DNA from 3 places in the Agrobacterium larrymoorei genome. Region 1 is predicted to be linked to each of the others. Evidence: predicted binding sites of a transcription regulator. Region 1 holds the regulator's gene; each other region holds the start of a gene.

The links. Region 1 encodes LexA, which represses DNA repair genes until DNA is damaged. Its sites were predicted from a motif close to TGTTCNNNNTGTGTTCNG; they were not measured.
Positions count from the first base shown of each region.
Region 2: a site for LexA is predicted at 1,696-1,713, ahead of CFBP5473_RS09110 (DNA polymerase IV). Genes of this name have one in related genera too.
Region 3: a site for LexA is predicted at 2,611-2,628, ahead of CFBP5473_RS01455 (helicase-related protein). Genes of this name have one in related genera too.

Region 1 is NZ_CP039691.1:1,779,830-1,784,756, forward strand. It holds gene eno (phosphopyruvate hydratase) at 1-820, opposite strand, end outside; gene kdsA (3-deoxy-8-phosphooctulonate synthase) at 1,040-1,888, opposite strand; gene lexA (transcriptional repressor LexA) at 2,142-2,867, shown strand; gene CFBP5473_RS08500 (GFA family protein) at 3,319-3,717, opposite strand; gene CFBP5473_RS08505 (glutathione S-transferase family protein) at 3,944-4,630, shown strand; gene CFBP5473_RS08510 (ComEC/Rec2 family competence protein) at 4,631-4,927, opposite strand, start outside.
Region 2 is NZ_CP039691.1:1,902,155-1,907,081, forward strand. It holds gene CFBP5473_RS09090 (PleD family two-component system response regulator) at 1-452, opposite strand, end outside; gene CFBP5473_RS09095 (response regulator) at 471-842, opposite strand; gene CFBP5473_RS09100 (DUF3572 domain-containing protein) at 971-1,279, shown strand; gene CFBP5473_RS09105 (BrnA antitoxin family protein) at 1,284-1,559, opposite strand; gene CFBP5473_RS09110 (DNA polymerase IV) at 1,719-3,002, shown strand; gene CFBP5473_RS09115 (L,D-transpeptidase family protein) at 3,154-4,383, shown strand; gene CFBP5473_RS09120 (hypothetical protein) at 4,470-4,760, shown strand; gene dnaE (DNA polymerase III subunit alpha) at 4,773-4,927, opposite strand, start outside.
Region 3 is NZ_CP039691.1:315,623-320,549, reverse strand. It holds gene CFBP5473_RS01470 (P-II family nitrogen regulator) at 1-106, opposite strand, end outside; gene tesB (acyl-CoA thioesterase II) at 320-1,204, opposite strand; gene CFBP5473_RS01460 (ubiquinone biosynthesis hydroxylase) at 1,290-2,504, shown strand; gene CFBP5473_RS01455 (helicase-related protein) at 2,824-4,927, shown strand, end outside.

The DNA.
Region 1 (4,927 bases):
GTTCAGCAAGGTAATCGGCCATTGCTTCCGGCTCCAGCGTGCGGCCTTCGCCTTCCATCTCGTACTTGCCGTTCTTGAAGAACTCGGTGGATGCGCAGTCGAGAGCGAGTGCAATATCTTCACCCGGCTTGTAGCCAGCCTTTTCGATTGACCGCATCACGAAATCGAGTGCGTCCGGCGCGCTCTTCAGGCCAGGCGCGAAGCCGCCTTCGTCACCAACATTGGTGTTGTGGCCCTGTGCTGCCAGTTCCTTTTTCAGAACGTGGAAAATTTCCGCACCGATACGCACGGCGTCACGGATGCTTTCCGCGCCAACCGGCATGATCATGAATTCCTGGAAGTCGATCGGGTTATCGGCATGCGCGCCGCCATTGATGATGTTCATCATCGGAACGGGCAGCAGATGCGCGTTCGGGCCGCCGACGTAGCGGTAAAGCGGCAGGCCTGTCGTTTCGGCAGCAGCCTTGGCAACAGCGAGCGAAACGCCGAGAATGGCGTTCGCGCCGAGGCGAGACTTGTTCGGCGTACCATCGAGCGCGATCAGCGTCTGGTCGATATGGATTTGGCTTTCGGCATCGAAACCGCCGAGCGCATCGAAGATTTCCGTGTTGACGGCTTCAACGGCCTTTTCAACGCCCTTACCGAGATAGCGCTTGCCGCCATCGCGCAGCTCGACTGCCTCGTGGGCACCGGTGGAAGCGCCCGATGGAACGGCGGCGCGGCCGAAGGAACCGTCTTCGAGGTACACGTCCACTTCAACGGTGGGGTTGCCGCGGCTGTCGAGGATTTCGCGTGCGATGATATCGGTAATGGCTGTCATGGTCTCTCCCTTGGGACTGGAACAGATGGTTTCAGTCGCTTGTCTTAGAGCGCATCGGCAAGGCTGTGAAGCCGTTTTCAGCGAAGATGCGCAGTAGAACGATACTTAACGACGACTCGGATGTAATTGCCTTTTCGCTGTAGACGAAGCGTAAGAAATTACAATGACGACGCCCCATGCGAGGCGTCCGCCACCTTATAAAAATCGATTAGGACGAAATCAGGCCGCCTTGGAAATCGCATCGAAGGCCAAAAGTTTTTCCAGAAGCTTCGGCATGTCCTTAAGGTGAACCATGTTCGGGCCATCGGAAGGCGCATTGTCGGGATCTTCATGCGTCTCGACGAACAGCCCCGCGATGCCAACTGCAACAGCGGCGCGCGAAAGCGTTTCAACGAACTCACGCTGCCCGCCTGTGGAACCACCCTGCCCACCCGGCTGCTGAACGGAATGCGTTGCATCGAACACCACAGGTGCGCCGAGCGATGCCATGATCGGAAGCGAACGCATGTCGGAAACCAGTGTGTTATAGCCGAAGGAAGCGCCGCGTTCGCATAACAGCACATTCGGGTTGCCGCTTTCATTCAGCTTGGCCAGCACATTCTTCATGTCCCAGGGCGCAAGAAACTGGCCCTTCTTGACGTTGATTACGCGACCAGTCTTGGCGGCAGCAACAAGAAGGTCCGTCTGGCGGCTGAGGAACGCGGGAATCTGGAGAATATCGACCGTCTGCGCAACGACGGCGCACTGTTCTTCGGTGTGGATATCCGTCAAAACAGGAAAGCCGAATTCCTTTTTCAGATCGGCAAAAATCTCCATGGCGTTATCGAGACCGATGCCGCGCTTGCCGGACAGGGATGTCCTGTTGGCCTTATCGAACGAGGACTTGTACACAAGGCCGACGCCGAGCTTCGCGCAAAGCTCTTTCAACGTTCCCGCAATCATGAAGGCATGATCCCGGCTCTCCATCTGGCAAGGCCCGGCAATCAGCGAAAAGCGCTCGGTATTGCAAAACGATACGGCGCCCGCACCTTCACCGGCCACCACTTTAAGATTGTTCTTCGCAGTCATCGTCTTCCTCACAATTCCAGAGTAGCGCCCGTTTTTAAGAGCATCCGGCGAGGCCGGTTCGTTGTGCGCACGCCATATCAGCAAGGGCCTTCGGTGTCATCAGCCAATGCGCCTGGTTGCTTTTCACGAAGAAAATTTCACAACCTGAGACTTAGCGAAATTTTAAGGGATTGCAGAACACATATGGAACATATAGTGTTCGTTCTGTATTTGTTTCGCGAATCTTCGCCACACAGTCCAAGGGTGTTTCTTCATGCTCACGCGCAAACAGCAGGAACTGCTTCTCTTCATTCATGAGCGAATGAAGGAATCCGGCGTGCCTCCATCTTTCGATGAGATGAAGGATGCACTCGACCTGGCTTCAAAATCCGGCATCCACCGGCTGATCACTGCTTTGGAAGAACGCGGTTTCATCCGCCGGCTTCCCAATCGCGCCAGAGCGCTGGAAGTCATCAAGCTGCCGGAGGCTTATACGCCTCCTTCGCAGAAACCCCAGCGCGGCTTTTCGCCAAGCGTTATCGAAGGCAGTCTCGGCAAGCCGAAAGCGCCAGAGCCAGCGCCTGCGCCCAAACCCGCAAATGATGCGCTTTCCGGTGCCGTAACAGTTCCCGTCATGGGCCGGATTGCCGCAGGTGTGCCGATTTCCGCAATTCAGAACAATACGCATGACGTTGCCGTACCGATGGACATGCTAGGCAGCGGCGAGCATTACGCCCTCGAGGTCAAGGGTGACTCGATGATCGAGGCAGGGATTTTCGACGGCGACACCGTCATTATCCGCAATGGCAGCACCGCAAGCCCCGGTGATATTATCGTTGCGCTCGTGGATGACGAAGAAGCAACCCTCAAGCGCTTCCGCCGCAAAGGCGCGTCGATCGCTCTCGAGGCGGCCAACCCGGCTTACGAAACCAGAATTTTCGGACCTGACCGGGTGAAGATTCAGGGCAAGCTGGTTGGTCTCATCCGGCGCTATCATTGAGTTGAGGCGCGACAGGCTTGTGCTTGGAACATCTAACTGAAGGTGCGTAGTTGCTTCTTCAGTAAGCCCTATATTCCGGCGACGCTGTGAGATATTTCCGGGCGTGGTGGTTGTGCGTTCTTCACGGCGCTGGAAAGACCGGACACATTGGTTACAGATGTTCGGAGATTCCTGAGAGTGCGTTTTAGCTTTCGAGGGCGATCTGCGACATACTTGGCACCAAAGAATTCGCCGTTGAGATTGGCGCAGTGTTGATGGAACGAATGGTAAGAGGGTCGCTTCCAGAGCGCTTGGTACCAGCCAAATATTGTCCTCGAAGCTCATCTGCTTGTTAGCGAGTCGAGAAGGGGTGCAGAAAGTTTTGGTGAAGCGCCGAGCATGATTGATAAAATCAGCCCGAGCGACGTATCGTTAGTTAAGTGCATCGCGCCCCGCTGGGACGCGCCTTCTTTCAGCGCCCCTGCTCTTCCCGGCTTTCTGCTTCACGATTCCGGTCATATTGCTTCATCATCGGAAAATCCGGCAACCACGCCTCGCGACGGATTGTCCATAACTCATATGTCGGTTCGAACTGATTGGTGGAATCGAAAGAGCCAATATTGAGTTCGATTTCATCATCGCTTTTGCCGAAAACGGGAGAGCCGCAATTCTGGCAAAAGAAGCGTCCGTTATAGCTGCCAGTTTCGCCTTCGATCCGTACCGCGTCTTCCGGAAAAATCGCCGATGCGTGAAAGAGTGCGCCGTGATGTTTGCGGCAATCCATGCAATGGCAGATTCCAACACGATATGGTTCGCCCGATACGGAGAATTTTACTTTGCCGCAGAAGCAGCCTCCGGTTCTGGTTTCCATGCGTGGTCCTCCTTGTTCGGTTACACAGCCAAACCAAACAATTTTCAGGCAAAGAGGTTCGATAATTAATTTAGCCTGACCAGGCCTATGGGTCTTGCTGACAAGAAAACTCAATCATCAAATAGTTTGAAGACACTCATCGCTAAAGACGCCTGTATTGCCTGTCGCTGGTGCGTTACGAAGCTCAAGACATGCTATCTGTAATCGATACTAGAGGGGTCCCGCGATGTACGATCTTTATATAGCCAACAAGAACTATTCGTCATGGTCGCTTCGGCCCTGGGCGCTGATGCAGACCTTGAATATTCCATTCAACGAAAAGCTGGCTCCCTTCAACGATCCCGACCCTAAGAACGACTTCACTTGGTTCTCGCCCACCGGCAAAGTTCCGTGCCTGATCGATGGCGACGTTACGGTTTGGGACACGCTGGCCATTGCTGAATATCTTGCCGAAAGCCACGAAGGCGTTTGGGCGCAGGATAAGACGGCGCGCGCGTGGTCGCGGTCCGTTACCGCGGAGATGCATTCCGGCTTTCAATCTCTGCGCAACCTGCATCCCATGAGCGTCGGCTTGCGCATTCGCCCGCACGCACCCTCGCCGTCCCTTAGCAGTGATATCGCCCGTATCGACGCCTTGTGGCAGCAGGGCCTGCAAACCTTCGGCGGCCCGTTTCTGGCGGGAGAGCGTTTTACCGCTGTAGACGCATTCTTTTGCCCGGTTGCCTTCCGCTTCAGGACTTACGGAACCAGCCTGTCGCCCGCTTCCGAAGCATACAAAAACCGGCTTCTGAACCTGTCCGCAATGCGGGAGTGGGAAAAAGCAGCGCTGCTGGAACCATGGCGAGACCCCGAACATGAGCAGGAAGCCGCATCGACCGGCGAAATCATCGAGGACTTCCGCATCGGATCTTGATCAGCCGCCTGCCGCCAGCATATTTTCGATGTGCGGCGGCAGAGAATTATCGAAACTCTTGGCGCGCCAATCATAGCTGCGATGCAGAGACCAAGGTCTGCCAGCACCATCCATCGCCGCCCTCGCACGTCCAACTGGAGAAACGTTCGCGTTGAGCCAAAGCTCGAGCGAACCTGTGCGGCGCAGCGTGTTGTTGGTAATCAAGATCGCGCCTGATTTACACTGCGAAAAAGGCACGAAGCGCGAGCTGACGACAATGTCCGCCACATCACAGGCCGTGCCAGCGAGAGCGCTATT
Region 2 (4,927 bases), 120 kb from region 1:
ATGTGACCATCTTCACCAATGGCGTCTTCGAGGCCGATGGTCTTCGCGGTTGCGGCGCGGCCACGCATCTCGTCGCTCATCGTTTTCAGGCGCGCTAGGCTTTTCACGCGGGATATGAGTTGCAGGTCATTGACCGGCTTCGTCAAAAAATCATCGGCACCGGCTTTCAAGCCGCGCACGCGGTCCGAAGGCTGGTCGAGCGCCGTCACCATCACGACCGGGATATGCGCTGTCTTGGGATTGGCTTTGAGACGCTCGCACACCTCGAAGCCATCCATATCCGGCATCATGATGTCGAGCAGAATGACATCCACCTGCTCCCGGTTACAGATTTCCAATGCCCTGCGGCCATTTTCGGCGCAGACGACATCAAAATATTCAGCGAGCAGACGCGCTTCCAGAAATTTCACATTAGCTGGAATGTCGTCGACGACCAGAATTCTAGCAGTCATTGGCTCGCCCCTGTCGCCTTATGCATCGCCGAGATATGTTTTTATCGTCTCTATGAATTTCGGAACGGAAATTGGCTTGGAAACATAGGCCTCGCATCCGCCTTGGCGAATACGCTCCTCATCCCCCTTCATCGCAAAAGCCGTAACCGCAATCACTGGAATCACATGCAGTTCGTCATCTTCCTTGAGCCATTTGGTGACTTCAAGGCCGGAGACTTCAGGCAGCTGAATATCCATGAGAATAAGATCGGGCCGGTGCTTGCGCGCAAGGTCAAGCGCTTCCATGCCATTGCGGGTCTGGATCGTGGTATAGCCGGATGCCTCGATCAGATCGCGAAAGAGCTTCATGTTCAGCTCGTTGTCTTCAACTATCATGACCTGCTTGGGCATGGTGGCAGTCCTTGTTCCGCTTTGAAACCTTCCTCTGGACATATAAGTTGTCGCAGAACCGATTCCATTATCCCCCGCGCAGTATGCTAGGGCGATTTGGTTGAGAAATAGGTAACTCGGGTAAAGAAATGTTGCGTGATACAAAAAGCGGCAAGTTGACCACCAGAGACCCCGAGGAAACGGTAACCGCCATACTTGGCTGGCTTGCGAACGAGCCGGATATGCTTGCCCGTTTCCTCGCGCTGAGCGGCCTGCAACCCAACATGCTGCGCCAGGCTTTCAGCGACCCCGGCTTTCTCGCGGGCCTGACGGATTTCATCATGAGCCACGAACCGGACCTCCTGGCTTTCTGCGAAGCCACCGGCTGCAAGCCGGAAGACGTACAGGCGGCATGGCATCGTTATTCTGGACCCGGGCTGGATTCCGGGGTCTATTGAAGCTTCAAGACTGGCGCGAACGCTGCTTCAATACGGTTGTTGCGTAGGATTCGAGCACACTGTTCATGCGCGTTTGATAGCCCTTGCCCGTCGACTTGTAAGCCTCGACAACCGACTTCTTCACCCGAAGCGTGATCTGCTGTGTTCCCTCAGGCTCCACATACTTTGCGTTCGCCCAGAAGTTCTCATCCAGTTCGGGGATGTCTGAATAATCGAGTTCCTCATCCGGCATTGCGGCAAGCGCTTCAAGACTCAACTCTTTTTCGTATTTCTTCGTCATACCGTTTCCTTTCCCGACGGTTCGCTGGACGCGCCGAAATAATGCCTATCAGTCAGGCTTTTTGAAAACGTCATCAAATATTGTACAAGAAGCTTATCCACTTGAGGTGGCATTGGCAAAGGATTATGGTCAAGACCGTTCTCTTTTTGTTTCTTGGCCATGCCCGCGATTTTGAACTACGATCCCGGTTTCTGTCGTGATTGTCTGGCTGGCCAGCCGGAGGCGTTTAGGCGTTGTCGGAAATGTGGCAGTCCGCGCCTGCTCTATCACGCCGAGCTTTATGATCTCACCATCGCGCATATCGACTGCGATGCCTTTTATGCTTCCGTCGAGAAGCGCGACAACCCGGACCTCGCCGACAAGCCCTTGATCATCGGCGGCGGCAAGCGGGGTGTGGTTTCGACTGCCTGTTACATCGCCCGCATCCACGGCGTGCGTTCCGCCATGCCGATGTTCAAGGCGCTCGAAGCCTGCCCGGATGCGGTGGTGATAAAGCCGAACATGGAGAAATACAGCCTCGTCGGAAGGCAGATCCGCGCGATGATGCAGGATTTGACGCCGCTCGTGCAGCCGCTGTCGATCGATGAAGCGTTTCTCGATCTCTCCGGCACCGAGCGTTTGCACCACGATCCCCCTGCCCGCGTTCTTGCCAATTTTGCCCGGCGGGTGGAAAAGGAAATCGGGATCAGCGTTTCCGTCGGCCTGTCCTACTGCAAGTTTCTGGCAAAGGTGGCCTCCGATCTTCAGAAGCCGCGCGGTTTTTCGGTGATTGGCGAAAAGGAGGCGACGGCCTTTTTGGCCACGCGTCCGGTCACCACGATTTGGGGTGTCGGCAAAGCTTTTGCCGCAACGCTCGAGGCGGATGGCATTCGCATGATCTCGCAGTTGCAGGAGATGGAAGAGACGGAACTGATGCGCAAATATGGCTCCATGGGCCAGCGCCTGTTCCGCCTTGCACGCGGCATTGATGACCGCGAGGTCCATACCAATGATCCGGCCAAGAGCGTTTCTTCCGAAACCACATTCTTCAATGACATTTCGCGCCATGACGATCTTGTGCCGATCCTGCGTTCGCTTTCGGAAAAGGTCGCCTGGCGGTTGAAGAAGAATGCGACGGCCGGGCACACTGTCGTCCTCAAGATGAAGACATCCGACTTCAAATCCCGCACGCGCAACCGCAGGCTGGAGGACCCGACCCAGCTTGCCGATAGAATATTCCGCACCGGCCTTTCGCTTTTGGAAAAAGAGACTGATGGCACCAAGTTCCGCCTGATCGGCATCGGCGTGACCGACCTGTGCGATCCCGCTCTCGCCGACCCTCCCGATCTGGTCGATAAATCCGCAGGCCGACGCGCCGCGGCGGAGGCAGCCATGGACAAGCTGCGGGAAAAATTCGGCAAGGGCACCGTCGAAACCGGCTATACGTTCGGCGCTAAAAAGTAACGATAAACACGCCTTCGTGAAGGGTATTTAAAAACTTCATTAAATGAGCACGCATATGCTCCACCGTTGAAGCGGCGCAGTTTTTCGCGCCATGAGCCTCCCTTGCCGCCTCGATTTTTGGCGGCATGCTTTGTACCGCGTTGGAGCAGACATGATGTTGCGTGCCTTTGTAGGAGCCTGCCTCCTATCCACTTCCGTTTTTGTGCAAGCGGCCACCGCCAGGGATGCGCGCAGCCTGCAGGTCGTCGTCTCGAAGAACGAGCAGACGCTTTCCCTCTATGAAGATGGAGAGATCGTCGCCACTTCCAGAGTGTCCACCGGCAAGGCGGGGCATGATACGCCGAGCGGCATCTTCTCCATTCTGGACAAGCGCAAATATCACGAATCCAACATCTATTCCGCCGCTCCCATGCCATTCATGCAGCGGCTGACATGGTCCGGCATCGCGCTGCATGAAGGCAATGTGCCGAACTATCCGGCCTCTCACGGCTGTATCCGTCTGCCCAGCAAGTTCGCCAAATCGCTCTATGGCATAACCGCGCGCGGCGTCCACGTCATCGTTTCGGGCGCGGATGTCTCGTTGCAACGGATCGATCACCCTGCCCTGCTTCAGCCGAAAGATGCCGATGAGGGGCGGCTGCTTTCCGATGTGGAAATGCGCCCGGCAACATTCGATGCGTCGCTGAAGCTGGTGGAAGTGGCCGTGAACGAGAAGACGAGTTCCGTTCCCACCAAGGCCTCACCGCGCGCAACGGGCGCCCCGTTGCGCATTCTCATCACACGGCGGGGCGACCGTGAAAAAATCATGGACGTTCAGCGCCTTCTCACCAGTCTCGGTTTCGATGCCGGTGTTGCGGATGGTTATGCGGGCGAAATGACCGTCAATGCCGCCAACGGCTACAAGCGCTGGAAGAACCTGAAGACAACCGGCCCATTATTGACGGACGAATTCGTCGACGCCCTCTACGCCTCCGCCGGAGAAGATGCAGCACCGAATGGCCAGTTGATGGTGCGCCAGAACTTCAAACCTCTGTTCGAAGCCCCGATCCATATCAAGCAGCCGAATATCGCTCTCGGCACCCATTTCTTCGAAGTCATCGACATTGATGGCGACAGGGCCGAATGGAATGGCCTGACGCTGGAAAACCACATTCCGCTCGCCGCACGCAAACGCCTCGGCATCGACGTGGCCGATGCGCCGGGCGGCTATGACCAGTTGAGCGCAGTGCTGGATCGCATCGAAATTCCGGCAGATGTCCGCGAAAAGCTCGAAGAGCAGCTTTCTGTCGGCAGCTCCATCACCGTTTCCGACTTGAGCCACGGGCTGGAGACGGGTCAGGGCACGGATTTCGTGACCGTCACCCGCGAAAGGCCGATCTGACCGCTTCACCGGGAGACACGCTCTAACGGAACAACTGCGCAGCCATGACGTTTAAAGGCTCATCCACTCGCGTTGGGGAGCCTGCAATGAACGTGAAATATGTCGCAGCAGCTGTTCTTGGCCTGGCCTGCGTTTCCGCCGCCGAAGCACCAGAGAATTACAGCGTCTATGGCGGACCCGCCGTGGTCAGCGATCCCATCATCCTGAACGTTTATGACAACGCCCTGGCAAAATGCACGGCAGAAGCCAGCACGCCGCCACGCGGCACCGAGTTCACCGGTTCTTACTACTATAATGCCGCGCTACGCGCCTGTCTGTCCCGTCACGGCTTCATCGATAACGGCGCATTTGCCTATCCGACGAACAGCCTGTTTTAACGGTCGCCAGTATCAGACCAGTTCGACATCGATAACGCCGGGAGCAGAGCGCAGCGCCGCTGCTATTTCCGGCGAAATCCTGTATTTCTCCGTCAGTTCGACCTCGATTTCGCGTTGCCCCTCATCCTTTATGACAACGAAGTAAACCGAGCCATCACCTCTGGTGT
Region 3 (4,927 bases), 1.5 Mb from region 1:
CGGTTACGGTCAGGCCCTGGATGCCGACCGCGGTGAGAGCCTCGCGCACCTCATCCAGCTTGAACGGCTTGATAATGGCCATCACAATTTTCATCTGGTTTCCCATCCTTTGTTTGCCTCGGCACGGGGCCGACTCTCCTTGACGCTGGAAGATCGATAACAGCGACTACAGAGCTACATTCAAAGGCCGTGCCAGTTTGACGGGCAGCCGGATAACTTATTGAAAAGTAAAGATTATAAAAGATGAAGCCTTAAAACGGGCAGTTGTTCGCGCTTTAGGCGAGCAAATAATGAGCATTTTTTAAAAATAGCCCATTATTTAATCAATTGCCCGTTTGCGAATCAATCCTTCCTGCGCCATCGAGGCGATCAGCACGCCGTCGCGTGTGAACAGGCTTCCACGGGTGAGCCCCCTTGCACCGGAAGCACTGGGGCTGTCCTGCGTGTAGAGAAGCCAGTCCTCAAGCTTGCAGGGCCGGTGGAACCACATGGCGTGGTCAAGGCTCGCAACCTGTATCGTCGGATCGAAAATCGTTGTTCCATGGGCATAGAGCGACGTATCGAGCAGTGTCATGTCGGAGAGGTAAGCCAGAACCGCTGCCTGATAATGCCGGTCATCCGGCACCAAGCCGACGGCCCGCACCCAGATATCCTGCTGCGGCTCCAGCTTTTCCTTGGAAATATAATGGGTCAGCGAAACCGGCCGGATTTCGATGGGGCGCTTGTTTTCCCAGTATTTGCGGATTGCGGGTGGCGCCTTGGCTAGAAACGCTTCCTGCATCTGCGCTTCGCTCATCAACTGTTCCGGCTGCGGCACCTTTGGAATGATGCTCTGATGATCGAACCCGCCCTCTTCGATCTGGAACGAGGCGGACATGGAGAATATGGCGTGCCCGTGCTGGATCGCGACGATGCGCCGCGTCGCAAAGCTTGATCCGTCGCGGATTCGATCTACCTGATAGATGATCGGAACCAACGGATCGCCAGGACGCATGAAATAGGCATGGAGAGAGTGAACATAACGATCATCATCAACCGTGCGCTGAGCGGCCATCAGGGCCTGGGCGATGACCTGACCGCCGAAAACGCGCTGCCATCCCACTTGCGGGCTGATGCCGCGGAAGAGGTTTTCCTCAAGCTTTTCAAGGTCGAGCGTGGAAAGCAGATTTTCCATGGGACTTGACGACTGTGAAGTGCGCGACATTTCGGCAGGCTCCGGCTGTATGAAGACGTAAACTGATGGTCTATAGTGCGGCGTGTATATTCACAAGAATGCAGGAGAAGACGCAATGCATGATGTCGTGATTGCCGGAGGCGGATATGTCGGCCTGAGTGTTGCCGTCGCCATCAAACAGGCTTCTCCGCATCTTGATGTTCAGGTGATCGAGGCTGCGCCCGAGGACGTCTGGAAAAAAGACGTTCGCGCCTCCGCCATCATTGCTGCAGCCACACGCATGCTTGAAGTCTTTGGCATCTGGGAAGAGTTGAAACCGGAAGCGCAGCCGATCAATAAGATGATCGTGACCGATTCCAGAACCTCCGACCCGGTACGTCCCGTCTTCCTGACCTTCGACGGCGATGTCGCCGATGGCCAGCCATTTGCGCATATGATTCCGAATGTCGCCATGGTCGGCGCGTTGCGCGGTGTTTGCGAACGCCTCGGCATCACTATCCGTCATGGCCTAAGCGTTTCCGGCTTTAGTGCGGGTGCGCAAAGCAATGTGATTTCCCTTTCCGATGGTTCTTCGTTGGAAACCCGTCTCCTTGTTGCCTGCGACGGCGTTCGTTCCGCCCTGCGGACCATGGCTGGCATCAAGACGGTGGAATGGAAATACGACCAGTCCGGCATCGTCACGACCGTCGAGCACGAGCGTCCCCACGATGGCTGTGCGGAAGAGCATTTCCTGCCTTCCGGCCCCTTTGCAATCCTGCCGCTCAAGGGCAACCGCTCCTCCCTCGTCTGGACTGAGCGGACTGCTGACGCTGACCGATTGGTCGCTTCGGACGATCTGGTTTTCGAAGAAGAACTGGAACGCCGCTTCGGCCATAAACTCGGAACGGTACGGCCCGTTGGCCCTCGCCGTGCGTTTCCTCTTGGCCTGACGCTCGCCCGAGCCTTCGTGGCACCGCGCATTGCGCTTGCGGGTGATGCGGCCCACGGCATCCATCCGATTTCCGGTCAGGGCCTCAATCTTGGTTTCAAGGATGTAGCCGCTTTGGCGGAAACCGTTGTCGAAGCAGATCGCCTCGGCCTCGATATCGGCTCCCTGAACGTTCTCGAGCGATACCAGTCCTGGCGCCGCTTCGATACGGTGCGGATGGGCGTCACCACCGATGTCCTGAACCGGTTGTTCTCCAACGATGTCGGGCCGATCCGCATCGCGCGCGATTTCGGACTCGGTGTCGTGGACAGAATTCCGGGTTTGAAATCCTATTTCATCGGTCAGGCCGCAGGCACGGCAGACCGCAACGGACCGAAGCTTTTGACCGGGCAACCGCTTTAAAACAGGATTTTCTGATTCAGCATCTGGTGTTGGGTTGAATAACGAGACCCACATCTTGCCGTGAACAAATCCTGAATCATCACGAGTCAGCGATTCGTCTCCGATTCGTTCTCAACCTGTTCTTCAGCCACTGCTATTCGGCGTTTTAGCCGGTTTTTACAGATGAAATTGCATCCGCGGCGAGCATTCTCGCTTTCCGCCTTGCCTTTGCCGCTCGCGATTGCCATGTGTGGAGAAAGAGGCCGAATGCTCTGCACGCATCTGGCTTCAAACATTGAGTGTCTTCGATTTCGCGGATAGTACGTTGAATTTTCGCCCCATGATCTTGAGCGGCCGCGGTGTGACGGCCGTTCTTGGACCGACAAATACCGGCAAGACCCATTATGCCATCGAACGCATGGTGGCGCATGGAAGCGGCGTTATCGGTCTGCCACTGCGCCTCTTGGCCCGCGAGGTCTATACGCGGCTGGTGGAAAAGGTCGGTGCGCCCAATGTGGCGCTGATTACCGGCGAAGAGAAGATTTCCCCTCCACGCGCCAAATATTCTGTCTGCACCGTGGAAGCCATGCCGCGCGAGACGAATGCCGCTTTCGTTGCCATCGACGAAGTGCAGCTGGCGGGTGATCTGGAACGCGGGCATATCTTCACCGACCGCGTACTCCATCTGCGCGGCAGGGAAGAAACACTGCTGCTGGGTGCGGGAACCATGCGCCCGATCCTCGAAAAGCTGCTGCCCGGCATCGTCATGGTCGAGCGCCCTCGCCTGTCGCAGCTATTTTACGCCGGCTCGAAGAAAATCACCCGCCTGCCCCAGCGCACGGCCATCGTGGCTTTCTCTGCAGACGAGGTTTACGCCATCGCGGAGCTGGTCCGCCGTCAGCGCGGCGGGGCTGCGGTGGTGCTTGGCGCCCTCTCCCCGCGCACCCGCAATGCGCAGGTTGGCCTCTATCAGAACGGTGATGTCGAATATCTGGTAGCGACCGACGCTATCGGCATGGGCCTCAATCTCGATGTCGACCATGTCGCCTTCGCCCAGGATCGCAAATTTGACGGCTACCAGTTCCGCAATCTTAATCCGGCTGAAATGGGCCAGATCGCCGGGCGCGCGGGTCGCCATCTGCGCGACGGCACGTTTGGCGTGACGGGTCGCGTCGATCCGCTGGATGACGAGCTGGTCGAGCGCATCGAATCACATGAGTTCGATCCGGTCAAAGTGCTGCAATGGCGCACGAAGAACTTCGATTTCTCGTCTATCAGAAATCTTCAGGCGAGCCTCGATGCCGCGCCAACGGTTCAGGGACTGTCCAGAGCGCTTCCCGCTATCGACCAGCAATCGCTGGAATATCTGTCGCGCTATCCCGAGATCATCGACATTACGACAACCGCCGAACGTGTTGAAAGATTGTGGGAAGCCTGCGCCTTGCCGGATTATCGCCGCATCGCGCCTGCACAACATGCCGATCTGATTTCGACGCTCTATTTCGATCTCGTCAAACGCGGCACGGTCAATGAGAATTTCATGGCCGAACAGGTGCGCCGAGCAGACCGGACGGACGGCGAGATCGATACGCTTTCTGCAAGGATTGCGCAGATCAGAACATGGACGTATGTATCGAACCGCCCAGGATGGCTTGCCGATCCGACACACTGGCAAGAAAAGACACGGGAAATCGAGGATCGATTGTCCGATGCGCTACATGAAAGGTTGACGAAACGCTTTGTTGATCGCAGGACATCTGTGCTCATGAGGCGCCTAAGAGAGAATGCGATGCTTGAAGCTGAAATCAGTGTGAATGGTGATGTCTTCGTAGAAGGACATCATGTCGGTCAATTGGCGGGATTCCGGTTTACGCCGGTTGCGGGAACCGAAGGTCCAGATGCCAAGGCCGTGCAAGCGGCTGCGCAAAAGGCGCTGGCGTTGGAATTCGAGGCTCGCGCTGCGCGTCTCCATGCCAGCGGCAATGGCGATCTCGCCTTGAGCTCGGACGGTTTGGTCCGTTGGCTGGGCGACCCGGTCGCACGCCTGACCGCCGGTGACAATATCATGAAGCCGCGCGTCATCATTCTGGCGGACGAGCAGCTGAACGGCAATGCGCGCGATCACGCCGTTGCCCGTATCGAGCGCTTCGTAAACCACCAGATTGCCACCGTGCTGAAGCCTCTGGACGATATTTCCCGTGCCGAAGACCTTCAGGGCCTGGCAAAGGGCCTTGCCTTCCAGCTGGTCGAAAATCTCGGCGTGCTTTTCCGTCGCGATGTGGCGGAAGAGGTCAAGACGCTGGATCAGGATGCGCGCGCCTCCATGCGCCGCTATGGCATCCGCTTCGGCGCTTACCATGTTTTCCTGCCTGCGCTGCTAAAGCCGGCACCCGCAGAACTCGTTACGCTTCTCTGGGCGTTGAAAAATGATGGTCTCGGCAAGC